3 regions of the Streptomyces sp. 135 genome follow, and region 3 is predicted to be linked to each of the others. Evidence: riboswitches for the same ligand, from Rfam matches in the RefSeq annotation. Region 3 holds a riboswitch; each other region holds the start of a gene.

The links. A riboswitch is a leader RNA that binds a small molecule or an ion and turns the genes downstream of it on or off. The one in region 3 is predicted to bind cyclic di-AMP.
Positions count from the first base shown of each region.
Region 1: it holds a riboswitch for cyclic di-AMP, as region 3 does, so the genes downstream of both, KKZ08_RS28880 (M23 family metallopeptidase) here and KKZ08_RS23215 (C40 family peptidase) in region 3, are expected to answer to the same signal.
Region 2: it holds a riboswitch for cyclic di-AMP, as region 3 does, so the genes downstream of both, KKZ08_RS02420 (C40 family peptidase) here and KKZ08_RS23215 (C40 family peptidase) in region 3, are expected to answer to the same signal.

Region 1 covers NZ_CP075691.1:6,408,521-6,413,037, forward strand. The annotation lists gene KKZ08_RS28870 (pitrilysin family protein) at 1-539, shown strand, start outside; gene KKZ08_RS28875 (pitrilysin family protein) at 536-1,921, shown strand; cyclic di-AMP (ydaO/yuaA leader) riboswitch at 2,126-2,288, shown strand; gene KKZ08_RS28880 (M23 family metallopeptidase) at 2,301-3,104, shown strand; gene KKZ08_RS28885 (GntR family transcriptional regulator) at 3,298-3,984, shown strand; gene KKZ08_RS28890 (HPr family phosphocarrier protein) at 4,164-4,445, opposite strand.
Region 2 covers NZ_CP075691.1:520,857-525,373, reverse strand. The annotation lists gene KKZ08_RS02440 (8-amino-7-oxononanoate synthase) at 1-667, shown strand, start outside; gene KKZ08_RS02435 (DUF397 domain-containing protein) at 702-950, opposite strand; gene KKZ08_RS02430 (helix-turn-helix transcriptional regulator) at 960-1,826, opposite strand; gene KKZ08_RS02425 (ATP-binding protein) at 2,101-2,541, shown strand; gene KKZ08_RS02420 (C40 family peptidase) at 2,631-3,104, opposite strand; cyclic di-AMP (ydaO/yuaA leader) riboswitch at 3,108-3,284, opposite strand; gene KKZ08_RS02415 (hypothetical protein) at 3,660-3,968, opposite strand; gene KKZ08_RS02410 (ATP-dependent Clp protease proteolytic subunit) at 3,976-4,517, opposite strand, start outside.
Region 3 covers NZ_CP075691.1:5,115,395-5,119,911, forward strand. The annotation lists gene KKZ08_RS23210 (hypothetical protein) at 1-74, shown strand, start outside; gene KKZ08_RS23215 (C40 family peptidase) at 154-1,401, opposite strand; cyclic di-AMP (ydaO/yuaA leader) riboswitch at 1,409-1,565, opposite strand; gene pcrA (DNA helicase PcrA) at 1,842-4,358, shown strand; gene KKZ08_RS23225 (M23 family metallopeptidase) at 4,385-4,517, opposite strand, start outside.

The DNA.
Region 1 (4,517 bases), 1.3 Mb from region 3:
ACGCGGCCGACCTCGCCCTCACCGTCCTCGGCAGCGGCGACTCCTCCCGGCTCTACAACCGGCTCGTGCGCCGCGACCGCACCGCCGTCGCCGCCGGATTCGGCCTGCTGCGCCTCGCCGGTGCCCCCTCGCTCGGCTGGCTGGACGTGAAGACGTCCGGCGACGTCGAGGTCCCGGTCATCGAGGCCGCCGTCGACGAGGAGCTCGCCCGCTTCGCCGCGGAGGGCCCCACCCCGGAGGAGATGGAGCGCGCCCAGGCCCAGCTGGAGCGCGAGTGGCTCGACCGTCTCGGCACGGTCGCGGGCCGCGCGGACGAACTGTGCCGGTACGCGGTCCTGTTCGGCGACCCGCAGCTCGCTCTCACCGCGGTGCAGCGCGTGCTCGACGTCACCGCCGAGGAGGTCCAGGAGGTCGCCAAGGCCCGCCTGCGCCCGGACAACCGCGCGGTGCTCGTCTACGAACCGGTGTCCACCGACGCCGAGGACGCCGAGAACACTCAGGCCGCCGAGACCGCAGAGGAAGAGGAGGCGGCGAAGTGACCGAGGCCGCGACGATGCAGTTCCACCCCCAGCCCCAGGCCGGTACGGCCAAGCCGTGGGCCTTCCCCGCCCCCGAGCGCGGCGCGCTGCCCAACGGCCTCACGGTGCTGCGCTGTAACCGCCCCGGCCAGCAGGTCGTCGCCGTGGAGGTCCACCTGGAGGCGCCCCTGGACGCCGAGCCGAAGGGTCTCGACGGCGTCGCCACGATCATGGCGAGGGCCTTCAACGAAGGCACCGACAAGCATTCGGCGGAGGAGTTCGCCGCCGAGCTCGACCGGTGCGGCGCCACCATGGACGCGCACGCCGACCACCCCGGCGTCCGCGTCTCCCTCGAAGTCCCGGTCTCCCGCCTCCCCAAGGCGCTCGGCCTGCTCTCCGACGCCCTGCGGGCCCCTGCCTTCGCGGACAGCGAGATCGAACGCCTCGTACGCAACCGCCTGGACGAGATCCCGCACGAGGCGGCCAACCCGGCACGCCGCGCGGCCAAGGAGCTCTCCAGGCAGCTGTTCCCGGCGAGTTCGCGCATGTCGCGGCCCCGCCAGGGCACCGAGGAGACGGTCAAGGCCATCGACGCGGCCGCGGTGCGCGCCTTCTACGAGGCGCACGTGCGTCCCGCCACGTCCACCCTGGTGGTCGTCGGCGACCTCGCGGGCACCGACCTGGACGCCGTCCTCGCGGACACCGTCGGCACCTGGAAGGGCGGCACCGCCGAGCCCCGCCCGATGCCCGCGATCACCGCGGACGACACGGGCCGCGTCGTCATCGTGGACCGCCCCGGAGCCGTCCAGACGCAGCTCCTGATCGGCCGCATCGGCCCGGACCGGCACGACCGGATCTGGCCGGCCCAGGTCCTCGGCACGTACTGCCTGGGCGGCACCCTCACCTCCCGTCTGGACCGCGTCCTGCGCGAGGAGAAGGGCTACACCTACGGCGTACGGGCGTTCAGCCAGGTCCTGCGCTCCGCACCGGACGGCACGGGCGCCGCGATGCTCGCCATCAGCGGCTCCGTCGACACCGCCTCCACGGGGCCCGCGCTGGAGGACCTCTGGACGGTCCTGCGCACCCTCGCAGCCGAGGGCCTGACCGACGCCGAGCGCGACGTGGCGGTGCAGAACCTGGTGGGCGTGGCCCCGCTCAAGTACGAGATGGCCGCCTCCGTGGCCGCCACGCTCGCCGACCAGGTCGAGCAGAACCTCCCGGACGACTTCCAGGCGCGGCTCTACCGGCAGTTGGCCGCGACCGGCACCGTGGAGGCCACCGCGGCCGTCGTGAGCGCCTTCCCGGAGGACCACCTGGTGACGATCCTCGTCGGGGACGCCGCGGAGATCGAGGAGCCCGTCAGGGCGCTCGGCATCGGCGAGGTGAGTGTGGTCGCCGGCTGAGCAGCTGTCAGGACATATCGGGACCCCGGCGACCGTTTCGATGGCCGGGGTCGCGTACTCCCTATATGTCCGAATTCATAGGGTGGTTGCCTGTTCGGTGTGTGGCGTGCGCTACAAAAGAGGCGTTCTGTTTGTCGATTGAAAGACGGCCCGTTTAGCGTCGGTCCGGCTGTTCGTCACGCAGTACGTCGCATCCGCGGCACCGGACAGTCATCGCCGAGTCCCCGTACGGCGCGAGCCAGGGGAGCCGGGGACCCACATGTCCCCTGGGGTGAATCGGGCACCTTGCCGTCAGGTGAGGGACTCGTAGGAGACCTTCCTGCTCCGAACCCGTCAGCTAACCCGGTAGGCGAGAAGGAAGGAAAGGATCAGCCGCTTCATGGCGTTCACCCGTGCCACCGGGAAGCACCGTCGTCCCAGCCGCCTCACCCGCACCACCGCGAACGTCGCGGGCGTCGCCGCGATCACCACCACGGGTGTCATCGGAGGCCTGGCCGCTCCGGCGCTCGCCGCCGCCGACGACGCCGCCTTCGAACACACCGGGCTCACCCAGGCGATCTCCGTGGGCGACTCGCTCGCCGCCAGCATCGACGCGCAGGCCGCCGCCCAGCGGCAGGCCGCCGACGACGCCGCGGCCGCCAAGAAGGCCGAAGAGGCCGCCAAGAAGAAGGCTGCCGAGGAGAAGCGCAAGGCCGAGGCCGAGGCCAAGGCGAAGGCCAAGAAGGAGCGCGAGGCCAAGGAGCGCGCCGCCCGCGAGGCCGAGCGCAAGCGCCTGAACACCTACGTCTCCCCGATCTCCGGCTCGTACGTCTCCACGGGCTACCAGACCGGCGGCGCCATGTGGTCCTCCGGCAGCCACACCGGCGTCGACTTCCACGCAGCGTCCGGTACCCCGGTCCACGCGGTGGGCGCCGGTACCGTCGTCGAGGCGGGCTGGGGCGGTGCCTACGGCAACAACGTGGTCATCAAGATGAACGACGGCACGTACACCCAGTACGGCCACATGTCATCCCTCGGCGTCACCGTCGGCCAGACGGTCACCCCGGGCCAGCAGATAGGCCTCTCGGGCTCCACCGGCAACTCCAGTGGCCCGCACCTCCACTTCGAGGCCCGCACCGGCCCGGACTACGGCTCGGACATCGACCCCGTGGCGTACCTCCGCTCGCACGGCGTCAACGTCTGACCCGTCCCGGTACCTCACCGAAGGCCCCGGCTCTCCCGAGCCGGGGCCTTCGCCGTTTCCGGCCCGCCCTCGCCTGGCCAAAAGATATCCATGGAATCCGGCCCGCCATCGGAAATTAAGCGGCTCTGCAATAGAGTTCCGGAACGAGCGTCGGTCGACCGCGTTTCGCGGGGATTAAGGCGGAGGTCCGGTCATGCGCATTCCCGCACACTCGGTATGCACGGCCATCCGGGACGACATTGTCGCCGGGGTCTACGAAAGGGGTGGGCGGCTCACCGAGGAGCTTCTCGCGCGCCGTTACGGCGTCTCCCGCGTCCCCGTACGCGAAGCCCTGCGCACCCTGGAGGCCGAGGGCTTCGTCGTCACGCGCAGGCACGCGGGCGCCTGTGTCGCCGAGCCCACGGAGCAGGAGGCAGCCGACCTCCTGGAGCTGCGCACGGTGCTCGAACCGCTCGCCGCGGCCCGCGCCGCACAGCGCCGCACCGACGCGCACCTCAAGGTCCTGCGCGGACTCGTGCGGCTGGGCCAGGAGCGCGTGCGGAAGGGTCAGGGGGAGGATCTGCGCTCGCTGGGCGGCTGGTTCCACGAGACGCTCGCCCAGGCCTCCGGCAGCCCCGGCCTCATCACGCTGCTCACCCAGCTGCGGCACAAGCTCGCCTGGATGTACGTCGTAGGGCCCCCGGCCGCGCCCGCGGTGTCCTGGTCCGAGCACGCGGCGATCGTCGACGCGGTGGCCCGCGGGGACGTGGAACGGGCCAGGATGCTCACTGCCGGCCACGCGGAGCGGGCGACGGCCGCGCACCGGTTGCGCCCCTCGCCGAGGGCAGGCCGGGTGAGGGAAGTGCAACATCCCGTAAACACGGTGAGCCTCAGGAATTAACGCGGGTGCCGTATACAAAGTGAGGCGCGAGAGAAGTGCCGGTCAATGTAATTCCGGCCGTTCCTTTATCTCCATGCGTGAACTGTCGCCGCATAAACTGCCACCAGGTAAGGCATAAGACATAAGACAAAGGGCCCACCCCGTGTTCAGGGTGGGCCCTTTGAAAGGTGCTGCGTGGGTCAGACCGTCTCCGGAAGCTCCTCGAGACCGTCCGCGACCAGCTTCGCCAGACGGTCCAGGGCGGCTTCCGCACCCTCGGCGTCGGAGGCGAGCACGATCTCCTCGCCACCCTGGGCGCCCAGGCCGAGCACCGCGAGCATCGAGGCGGCGTTGACCGGGTTGCCGTCGGCCTTGGCGATCGTCACGGGGACGCCGGCGGCCGTGGCCGCGCGGACGAAGATGGAGGCGGGTCGGGCGTGGAGGCCCTCGGCCCAGCCGACGTTGACGCGGCGCTCAGCCATGTGTTGCTGCCCTTCCAGGTGTTTCACACTTGTCTAGACCAGTGTCTCATGCCGTCGCGGGTGCTCCGCCGG
Region 2 (4,517 bases), 4.6 Mb from region 3:
CGACGGCCCCGCCGTCATGGTGTCCGACTCGGTGTTCTCGGTGGACGGTGACGCCGCGCCGCTCGCCGAACTGGCGGACGTGTGCCGGGAGTTCGGTGCGGGGCTGATCGTCGACGACGCGCACGGCCTCGGCGTCCTCGGTGACGGCGGCCGGGGCGCACCACACGCCGCGGGCCTCGCGGGGGCCGCCGACACGGTGGTCACGCTCACCCTCTCGAAGTCCTTCGGCAGCCAGGGCGGCGCCGTGCTCGGACCCGCCAAGGTCATCGACCACCTGGTGAACGCGGCGCGTACCTTCATCTTCGACACGGGGCTCGCGCCCGCCGCGGCGGGCGCCGCGCTAGCGGCCCTGCGGCTGCTGCGCCGCGAGCCCGAACGGGCCGCCAGGGCCCGCCAGGTCGCCGCGGAACTGCACCGGCGCCTCACGGCCGAGGGCCTGTCGGCGGTACGTCCCGACGCCGCCGTCGTCTCCGTGCGCGCCCCGGCACCGGAATCGGCCGTGCGCTGGGCCGCGGAGTGCCGGGCCGCGGGTCTGGCGGTCGGCTGCTTCCGGCCGCCGTCGGTACCGGACGGCATTTCGAGGCTGCGGCTGACCGCCCGCGCGGATCTCACCGACGAACAGATCGCCGATGCCGTACGAGTGATCAGCCGCACCGCACCCCGATGAGACGGGCCGGCCCCGGGCGGGGGCAGGCCCGCGGTCAGCGGAGGCTGTCGACGAACGTCTCCCAGGGGCCGGGGGAGAAGAGCAGGGCGGGCCCCGCGGTGTTCTTCGAGTCGCGCACGGCCAGCAGGCGGGCCGCGGCGCGGGACTGGAGCAGGTCGTGCGTGGTCGTGTCGAGCGTGGCCGTCTCGACACAGTTGTTCATTCCGTTGCTGCGGCTGCTGCGCTGCCACCGCGCACCCTGAAGGGTGGTGCTGGAAGGTACGTACCGAGGCAGTGCGGTCATGGTGCCTCCTTACGCGCCGTCGCTTAGCCCGGCGATGAAATCCTCTGAGTCCTCGGGTGAAAGCGCCTGTTCCTGAAGGGAGTTGAAGGCCTCCACGTATGCCTGGAGGTCTTCTTTCCGTTCGAGATAGAGGCTACTCGTCAAGTGGTCGAGAACAACCACATCCAGATCAGCAATGTTCGGAAATGAGAAAATAACGAAAGGCCCGATGAGGCCCACATGCTCTCCGGAGGAGAACGGCAGCACCTGAAGTCGCACCTGTGGCAACTGCGCCACCTCCTGTAACCGTGCGAGCTGATGTGCGAAGACCCGCGGTCCGCCCACCGAACGGCGCAAAACCGCCTCGTCCAGGACCACGCTCAGCCGCACCGGAGGCTCCGCGCGCAGCACGTCCTGACGGGCCAGACGCACCTCCACCAGCGCGTCCACCTGCTCGTCGGGCAGCCCGCCGAGCGCGGCCCGTGTGACGGCGCGCGCGTAGTCGGGGGTCTGGAGCAGCCCCGGGACCACCGAGGTCTCCAGGGTGCGTACCCAACTCGCCTGCGCCTCCAGGCTGATGAAGTCGCGATAGGCGGCGGGCAGCAGGTCGCGGTACGCCTTCCACCAGTGGTGACGCCCCGAGGCGCCGGTGTCGTCGGCGCCCGCCAGGGCCACGAGCAACTCGCTGAGGTGGGCGTCCTTCACCTCGTACGCGTCGAGCAGGAGGCGCACGTCCGTGGCCTTCACACCGCTGCGGCCCGTCTCGATCCGGCTCACCTTCGACTGGTGCCAGCCGACCTTCGCGGCGGCCTGGCTGCTGGTGAGTCCCGCGAGGCCGCGCAGCGCGCGCAGTTCGGCGCCGAGCCGGCGGCGGCGCACCGCGGGGCCGTACTGCATGTCCGTCTCCTTCCGGACCGAGCCGTCGGGCATCCCGGCGGCAGAGCGGGGGGACAGAGGCGACAGTAGAGGAAGTGGCGTCCCCGCGCCCAAATACGGTCGGTCCTGGCAGAGTTCACCGCTTCGAGCGACAGATATATGCACATCTCGGTGGATCGCCACCCGTGACCGGCAAAGGAATGGGAGGCTGGCGCGAAGCACCAGTCCGGGGCCGTCCTCGAGTCATCCGCTCCGAGTCGGAGACCGACCCCGGTGGGAAAGGGACAGCGTCGCCATGGCAGATCACCAGGAAGCATCCGTCACTCTGCCGAGCGATCCCGCCTCGGTCCCGGCCGCCCGCGCGTACGTGGCGAACGTACTCACGGAATGGGGCCTGCCGGGCGAGGCCGAGGTGGCGGACACGATCAGACTCATCGTCTCCGAACTCGCCACCAACGCCGTGCAGCACACCAGAGGGCAGTCGCCCACCTTCACGGTGGACGTCGAGCTCGACCGGGACGAGCAGCTGCGGATCGGTGTCACCGACAGTCACCCGCGCTATCCGAGGCGGCTGCCGGCCGCCGTCCAGCAGGACAACGGCCGCGGCATGGTCATCATCCGCTGGCTGACCGCCGAATGCGGCGGCAAGCTATCCGTCAGCCCCACGGCGGAGGGCGGCAAGACCGTATGGATCGCCCTGCCCTGGACGGCGCCGGTCCAGCAGGGGCACCGCTGACGCCGCGCACCCGCCGCGCGGCCCGGCTCCGGCCGGACGCGGCGTGCGGGTCCACGGACCCCCGCGTCCGGCCGGGCGTGAGGGACGGGTCAGCGGACCCGGCCGTACCAGACGCTCTTGGTCCAGATCTTGTCCAGGCGTACCACGGTCCCCCTCTTCGGTGCGTGCCAGATGCGGCCGTTACCCGCGTAGATCCCGACGTGGTAGACGTTCCGGCCCGAGTGGAAGAACACCAGGTCGCCCCGGGTCCGCTGGGACTTCGAGATGTGCCGCGTCTTGTTGTACTGCGCGGCGGCGGTGCGCGGCAGCTTCTTGCCCGTGCGCTTGAACGAGTACAGCGTCAGGCCCGAGCAGTCGAAGCGGTTGGGCCCAACCGCTCCGTAGCTGTAGGGAGAGCCCTTCTTGGACGCCGCGATCTTGAGCGCTTTCGTTCCGTGGGTGGCTGCCTCGGCTTCCGACGTGAGCCCGGGGGCCACGACGGTGCCGCCCACAACGGCGAGGGTGAGGGCCGAGACGGCCCCGGTCCTGCCGAGCAGCGACGGAACGTGATTCAGCGCGGTCATGCGTAACCCTTCGTCAGCCGCCTGTGAAGGATGACCTGTCGGGTTCGGGCAGGCGAAGATGCCCGGCCGCGTCATGCTCTGCGGCTTCACCCCAAGGGCGTCGTCCGGACTTCCCGGACGGGCCCGCCTTGCTTGGGTCCTCCACTCCTGCCGGTGCACCGATGTCGACCGGTCAACCGGGCGGCGGCAGGACTCGGCGTCCGCCCGGATCGCCCCGCCGCTGTGGCGGGGTCTTGTCGTCGGAAGGGATCTTGACCCGAAAACCACTCGAAAACCGAGTCGAAACGACGTTTTGTGAGGCTCCTCACGACTGACCTGTTCGGGTGGACGCTGCCGAATTCGACTCCCAATGCCCCGTCTGGCGATGGCTCGACCAGCACCGGAACGTCCCATTCCGCCTTCGCCGTACGTATCCGGTGCGACTCTCGAACGCGTGATTAAGGAGCCCCTGCTACGCCAACTGAGGTAGCCCATCTGGTCGGTCGCACAGCGGATCCAGACGTTCCGGTGAGCGGAGCCCGTGCTTCAGCGGCCGCTGGGGGGGGGGCCACCGGCTCACCGGCTTGCCGACGGCGGCACGCCCACCCGTCCGGTCCGCCGCTCGCCGTCAAGGACGCGCAGGGCCCGGGCGAGCGTGGCGGCGTGCACCTCGCTCTCGCCGCGCCGGTGCATGAGGGCCAGCGCGTCCCGCAGGGCCGTCGCCCGGCCGACCAGGGCCTGGGCGGCACGCAGTCCGCCGTAGGTGTGCTCGGCGCGAGCGGGGTTGATCCGGCCGACCAGGTCGACGACTTCGAGGTAACGGTCGATCAACTCGGCCTCGGCGCGGGTCAGCGCGGGCAGTGGCGGCAGCTCGGGTGGCAGCATCCGCGGGTCACCTCGCCCCGCGCGCGCCGAGCGAGGTCTTGCGGCTCTGGACGATCCGGTCCACGAGCCCGTACTCCACGGCGGCCGGGGCGTCGAGGATCTTGTCCCGCTCGATGTCCGCGGCGATCCGCTTCTGGCTCTGTCCCGTGTGCCGCGCGAGGAGTTCTTCGAGGAGCCGTCGGGTCCGCAGGATCTCGTCGGCCTGGATCGCCAGATCACTGGCCTGCCCCTGGATCGGCTCGGAGAAGGAGGGCTGGTGGATCAGTATCCGCGCCCCCGGCAGCGCGTGCCGCTTGCCGGGCGTGCCGGCCGCCAGCAGGACGGCGGCGGCCGAGGCGGCCTGCCCGAGGCAGACCGTCTCCACGTCACAGCTGACGAACCGCATCGTGTCGTAGATGGCGGTCATCGCGCTGAACGAGCCGCCGGGGGAGTTGATGTACAGCGAGATGTCGCGGTCGGGCGCCGCGTACTCGAGGTGCGTGAACTGTGCCATCACGTCGTTCGCCGACGTGTCGTCGACGGGGGCGCCGAGAAAGACGATCCGCTCTT
Region 3 (4,517 bases):
TCGACAAGGGTGTGTTCGGCGCGGTGGGGCTGCTGACCACGGCGAACGTCTTCATCGCCGTGCTGTGGACCTGATCCCCGAACCGGTTACGCGCGTGGCCCGCGCTCCTTCGGGAGTGCGGGCCACGCGCGCGTAGAGGGTGACCTTCCGCGGCTACGCCGGGCGCACCACGCTGTGGATCGGCATGTAGTAGATCGATTCGACGCGGACCTTCGCGCCCGGCTTCGGGGCGTGGATCATCTTGCCGCCGCCGATGTAGATCCCCACGTGGCTGATGTCGTCGTAGAAGAAGACCAGGTCGCCCGGCTCGGCGTCGGCGGTCTTCACGGTCGTGCCGGCCTTCACCTGGTCCCACGTGGTGCGGGGCAGGGTGATCCCCGCCGCCTTCCAGGCATCCTGGGTGAGCCCGGAGCAGTCGTAGGAGTCGGGCCCGGTCGCGCCCCATACGTACGGCTTGCCGATCTGTGCCTCCGCGAAGTCGATGACCTTCGCGGCCTTGGTGGCGTAACTTCCGCCGGTGCTTCCGGAGCCCGAGCCGCCACCGGAGCCTGAGCCCCCGCCCGGGCCTGAACCCGCATCCGAACCGGCGCCGGAACCCGATCCGGAACCCGACCCGGAATCCTGGCCCTCCCCCTGCCCCTGCTCCTCCCGCTCCTTCCTGGCCGCCTCCTCCGCCTTGCGCTTGCGCTCCGCCTCGGCGACCTCCTTGCGGGCCAGCTCCTCGGCCTTGCGCTTGGCCTCCCGCTCCTTCGTCCGCTCGATCGCGGCGAGCCGGGCCTTCTCCTCGGCGGTCAGCTCCGAGAGCAGTTCACGCGCCTCGCCCAGCTTCTTCTGGACGGTCTCCTTGCTCGTCCTGAGATCGTCCCGCGAGTCGCTCAGCGTCTCCACGCTCCGCGCGGCCTTCGTACGCTGCTTCGTCGCCGACGCCTGCTGCGCCTGGTAGTCGTCGACGGCCTTCTTCTGCCGCTTGGTCAGCCTGTCCGCCAGGTGGTTCTGGTCGAAGAAACCCTGCGGATCCTTGGCGAGCATCATCGTGGCGGTCTGGGAGACGGCCCCGGTGCGGTACTGGGCGGCGGCGATGGAGCCGAGCTTCTGGCGCGCCTCGTTCAGCCTGTCCGCGCGCTCGGCCACGTCGTCGAGCAGCCGGTCGGCCTTCTTGCGCTGCTTCTCGGTCTTCTCCTTGGCCGAGTTGTACTTCTGGGTGGCCACGCCCGCCTGGTGGTACAGGTCGTCGACCTTCTTCCGCACCTCTTCGAGGCTGGGCTTCGCCGGTGCGGAGGGGGCCGCCTGCGCGGCCTGTGACAGGAGCGCCACGGAGGTGAGGGCGGCCGTCGTGATGCCGACGGCGGGGGCGGTGCGTATTCCGGCTGTCCGGGTCCGCGGCTTGCGGTGCGACGCCAAGGGAGGCGACTCCTTCCGTAGACCGCCTACCGGGTTAGCTGTCGGGTTCGGGCGGATGGTCCGGAAGGTTGCCCTACGGTCCCGTACTGCGTACGGGGCCGATTCACCCCAGGTTTTCGGTGGGTCCCCGGCTCCGAACAGGTCGGACTCGGCGGAGGCAACCCGTTCCCGGCGGGATTCGCCGGTGGGGGGACGAGCGGCCCGCGGAGCACGCTAGCCAACTCGTGTGGCGCGTGTGAAGGTTGATGTTCCTTATGCCCGATACATTTCCGTTACTTTCCGGGGCGCCGGGGTCGGGCAGGCGGCGCTGTTGCGGAGCGTGACCGGGTGTGGGCGTGGCGTAGGTGAGGCGTAGACAGGCGCACGCCGGACGGGCCCGGGAGGAAGGTGGCCGGAACCCGGGGCGGGTTGTCAGTGGGGCCGCCTAGACTCGGGAGGCGATGAGCAGCCTCTTTGATGACAGCTTCCTGGCGGACCTCCGGCCTTCCCGGGCCACGGACGAAGAGCCCCCGCCGCCGCCCGAGGACAGCGCTCCGGAACCGGTTCCGGACGACTTGTTCGACGGGAAGTTCGACGTGCCCATGACCCGGGACACGCACTACCGCGACGGGGCCCCGCGCCCGGTCATCGACCCGGCGACGCTCCTGGAGGGGCTGAACGAGAACCAGCGTGCGGCGGTCGTGCACGCCGGCTCCCCGCTGCTCATCGTGGCCGGCGCCGGTTCGGGCAAGACCCGGGTGCTGACCCACCGCATCGCGTATCTCCTGGCGGAGCGCGGCGCGCACCCGGGGCAGATCCTCGCGATCACCTTCACGAACAAGGCCGCGGGCGAGATGAAGGAGCGCGTAGAGCAGCTCGTCGGCCCCCGGGCCAACGCGATGTGGGTCTCGACGTTCCACAGCGCCTGCGTCCGCATCCTGCGCCGCGAGTACAAGAAGCTCGGCTTCACGTCCTCCTTCTCGATCTACGACGCCGCGGACTCCAAGCGCCTGATGGCCCTGGTCTGCCGTGACCTGGACCTCGACCCGAAGAAGTTCCCGCCGAAGTCCTTCAGCGCCAAGATCTCGAATCTGAAGAACGAGCTGATCGACGAGGAGGACTTCGCCGCCCAGGCCGCCGACGGCTTCGAGAAGACCCTCGCCCAGGCCTACGCCATGTACCAGTCACGCCTGCGCGAGGCGAACGCGCTGGACTTCGACGACCTGATCATGACGACGGTCCACCTCCTGCGCGCCTTCCCGGACGTCGCCGAGCACTACCGCCGCCGCTTCCGGCACGTCATGGTCGACGAGTACCAGGACACCAACCACGCGCAGTACGCCCTGGTGCGCGAGCTGGTCGGACCCTCCGGTGGCGAGGGCGACGACCCGGCGGAGCTGTGCGTGGTGGGTGACGCGGACCAGTCGATCTACGCCTTCCGCGGCGCCACGATCCGCAACATCCTCCAGTTCGAGGAGGACTACACCGACGCGACCACGATCCTCCTGGAGCAGAACTACCGCTCCACGCAGACGATCCTGAGCGCCGCGAACGCGGTCATCGAGCGGAACGAGAGCCGCCGCCCGAAGAATCTGTGGACCAACCAGGGCGCGGGCGCCCGCATCACCGGCTACGTGGCAGACACCGAGCACGACGAGGCGCAGTTCGTCGCGGACGAGATCGACCGGCTCACGGACGCGGGTGACGCGAAGGCCGGCGACGTCGCGATCTTCTACCGCACGAACGCCCAGTCGCGTGTCTTCGAAGAGATCTTCATCCGTGTCGGCCTGCCCTACAAGGTCGTCGGCGGCGTCCGCTTCTACGAGCGCAAGGAGGTCCGCGATGTGCTGGCCTACCTGCGGGTCCTCGCCAACCCCGAGGACGCGGTCCCGCTGCGCCGCATCCTCAACGTCCCCAAGAGGGGCATCGGCGACCGCGCCGAGGCGATGATCGACGCGCTCTCGCAGCGCGAGAAGATCTCCTTCCCGCAGGCGCTGCGCCGCGTCGACGAGGCGTACGGAATGGCGGCCCGCTCGACCAATGCCGTCAAGCGGTTCAACACGCTCATGGAGGAGCTGCGGACCGTCGTCGAGTCCGGCGCGGGCCCGGCCGTCGTCCTGGAGGCCGTACTCGAACGGACCGGCTACCTCGCCGAGTTGCAGGCCTCGACCGACCCGCAGGACGAGACCCGTATCGAGAACCTCCAGGAACTCGCCGCCGTCGCGCTGGAGTTCGAGCAGGAGAACGCCCAGGCGGCCGGTGCTCAGGAGGACGGCCAGGCGGAAGGCCCAGCGGAAGGCGACGAAGGGGCCGCCGCCCCGGCCGGCACGCTCTCCGACTTCCTGGAGCGCGTCGCGCTCGTCGCCGACTCCGACCAGATTCCGGATGAGGAGGACGACGGCTCCGGAGTCATCACCCTGATGACGCTCCACACCGCCAAGGGCCTCGAATTCCCCGTGGTGTTCCTGACCGGCATGGAGGACGGCGTCTTCCCGCACATGCGCTCCCTCGGGCAGGTCAAGGAGCTGGAGGAGGAGCGCCGCCTCGCCTACGTGGGCATCACGCGCGCGCGTGAACGGCTCTATCTGACGCGGTCCTCGATGCGCAGCGCCTGGGGCCAGCCCTCGTACAACCCCCCGTCGCGCTTCCTCGAAGAGATTCCGGATACGTATCTGGACTGGAAGCGGAAGGGCTCTGTCGGCGCCCCCGCGTCGTCGGGTCCCGCCGCGGGCATCACCTCGTCGCTGTCCTCGTCGCGTTCGCGCACGGGCGGCGCGCAGGGCTTCGCCACGCGCCGCGCCTCGGAGAAGCCGGTGGTCTCGCTGGCTGTCGGGGACCGGGTCACGCACGACCAGTTCGGCCTCGGGACCGTGGTCGGAGTGAAGGGCACGGGTGCGAACGCCGAGGCGACGGTGGACTTCGGCGAGCCCAAGCCGAAGCGGCTCCTGCTGCGGTACGCGCCGGTCGAGAAGCTGTAACGCCCCGGGCGGCGGCCGGAGTTACGTTACGTCGGGTCGAGGTCGTGGCTGCGCAGCCACGGCAGCGGGTCGATCGCCGAGCCGCCGCTGGGGCGCACCTCGAAGTGCAGGTGCGGTCCCGTGGAGTTGCCGGAGTTGCCGGAGAAGGCGATGACCTCG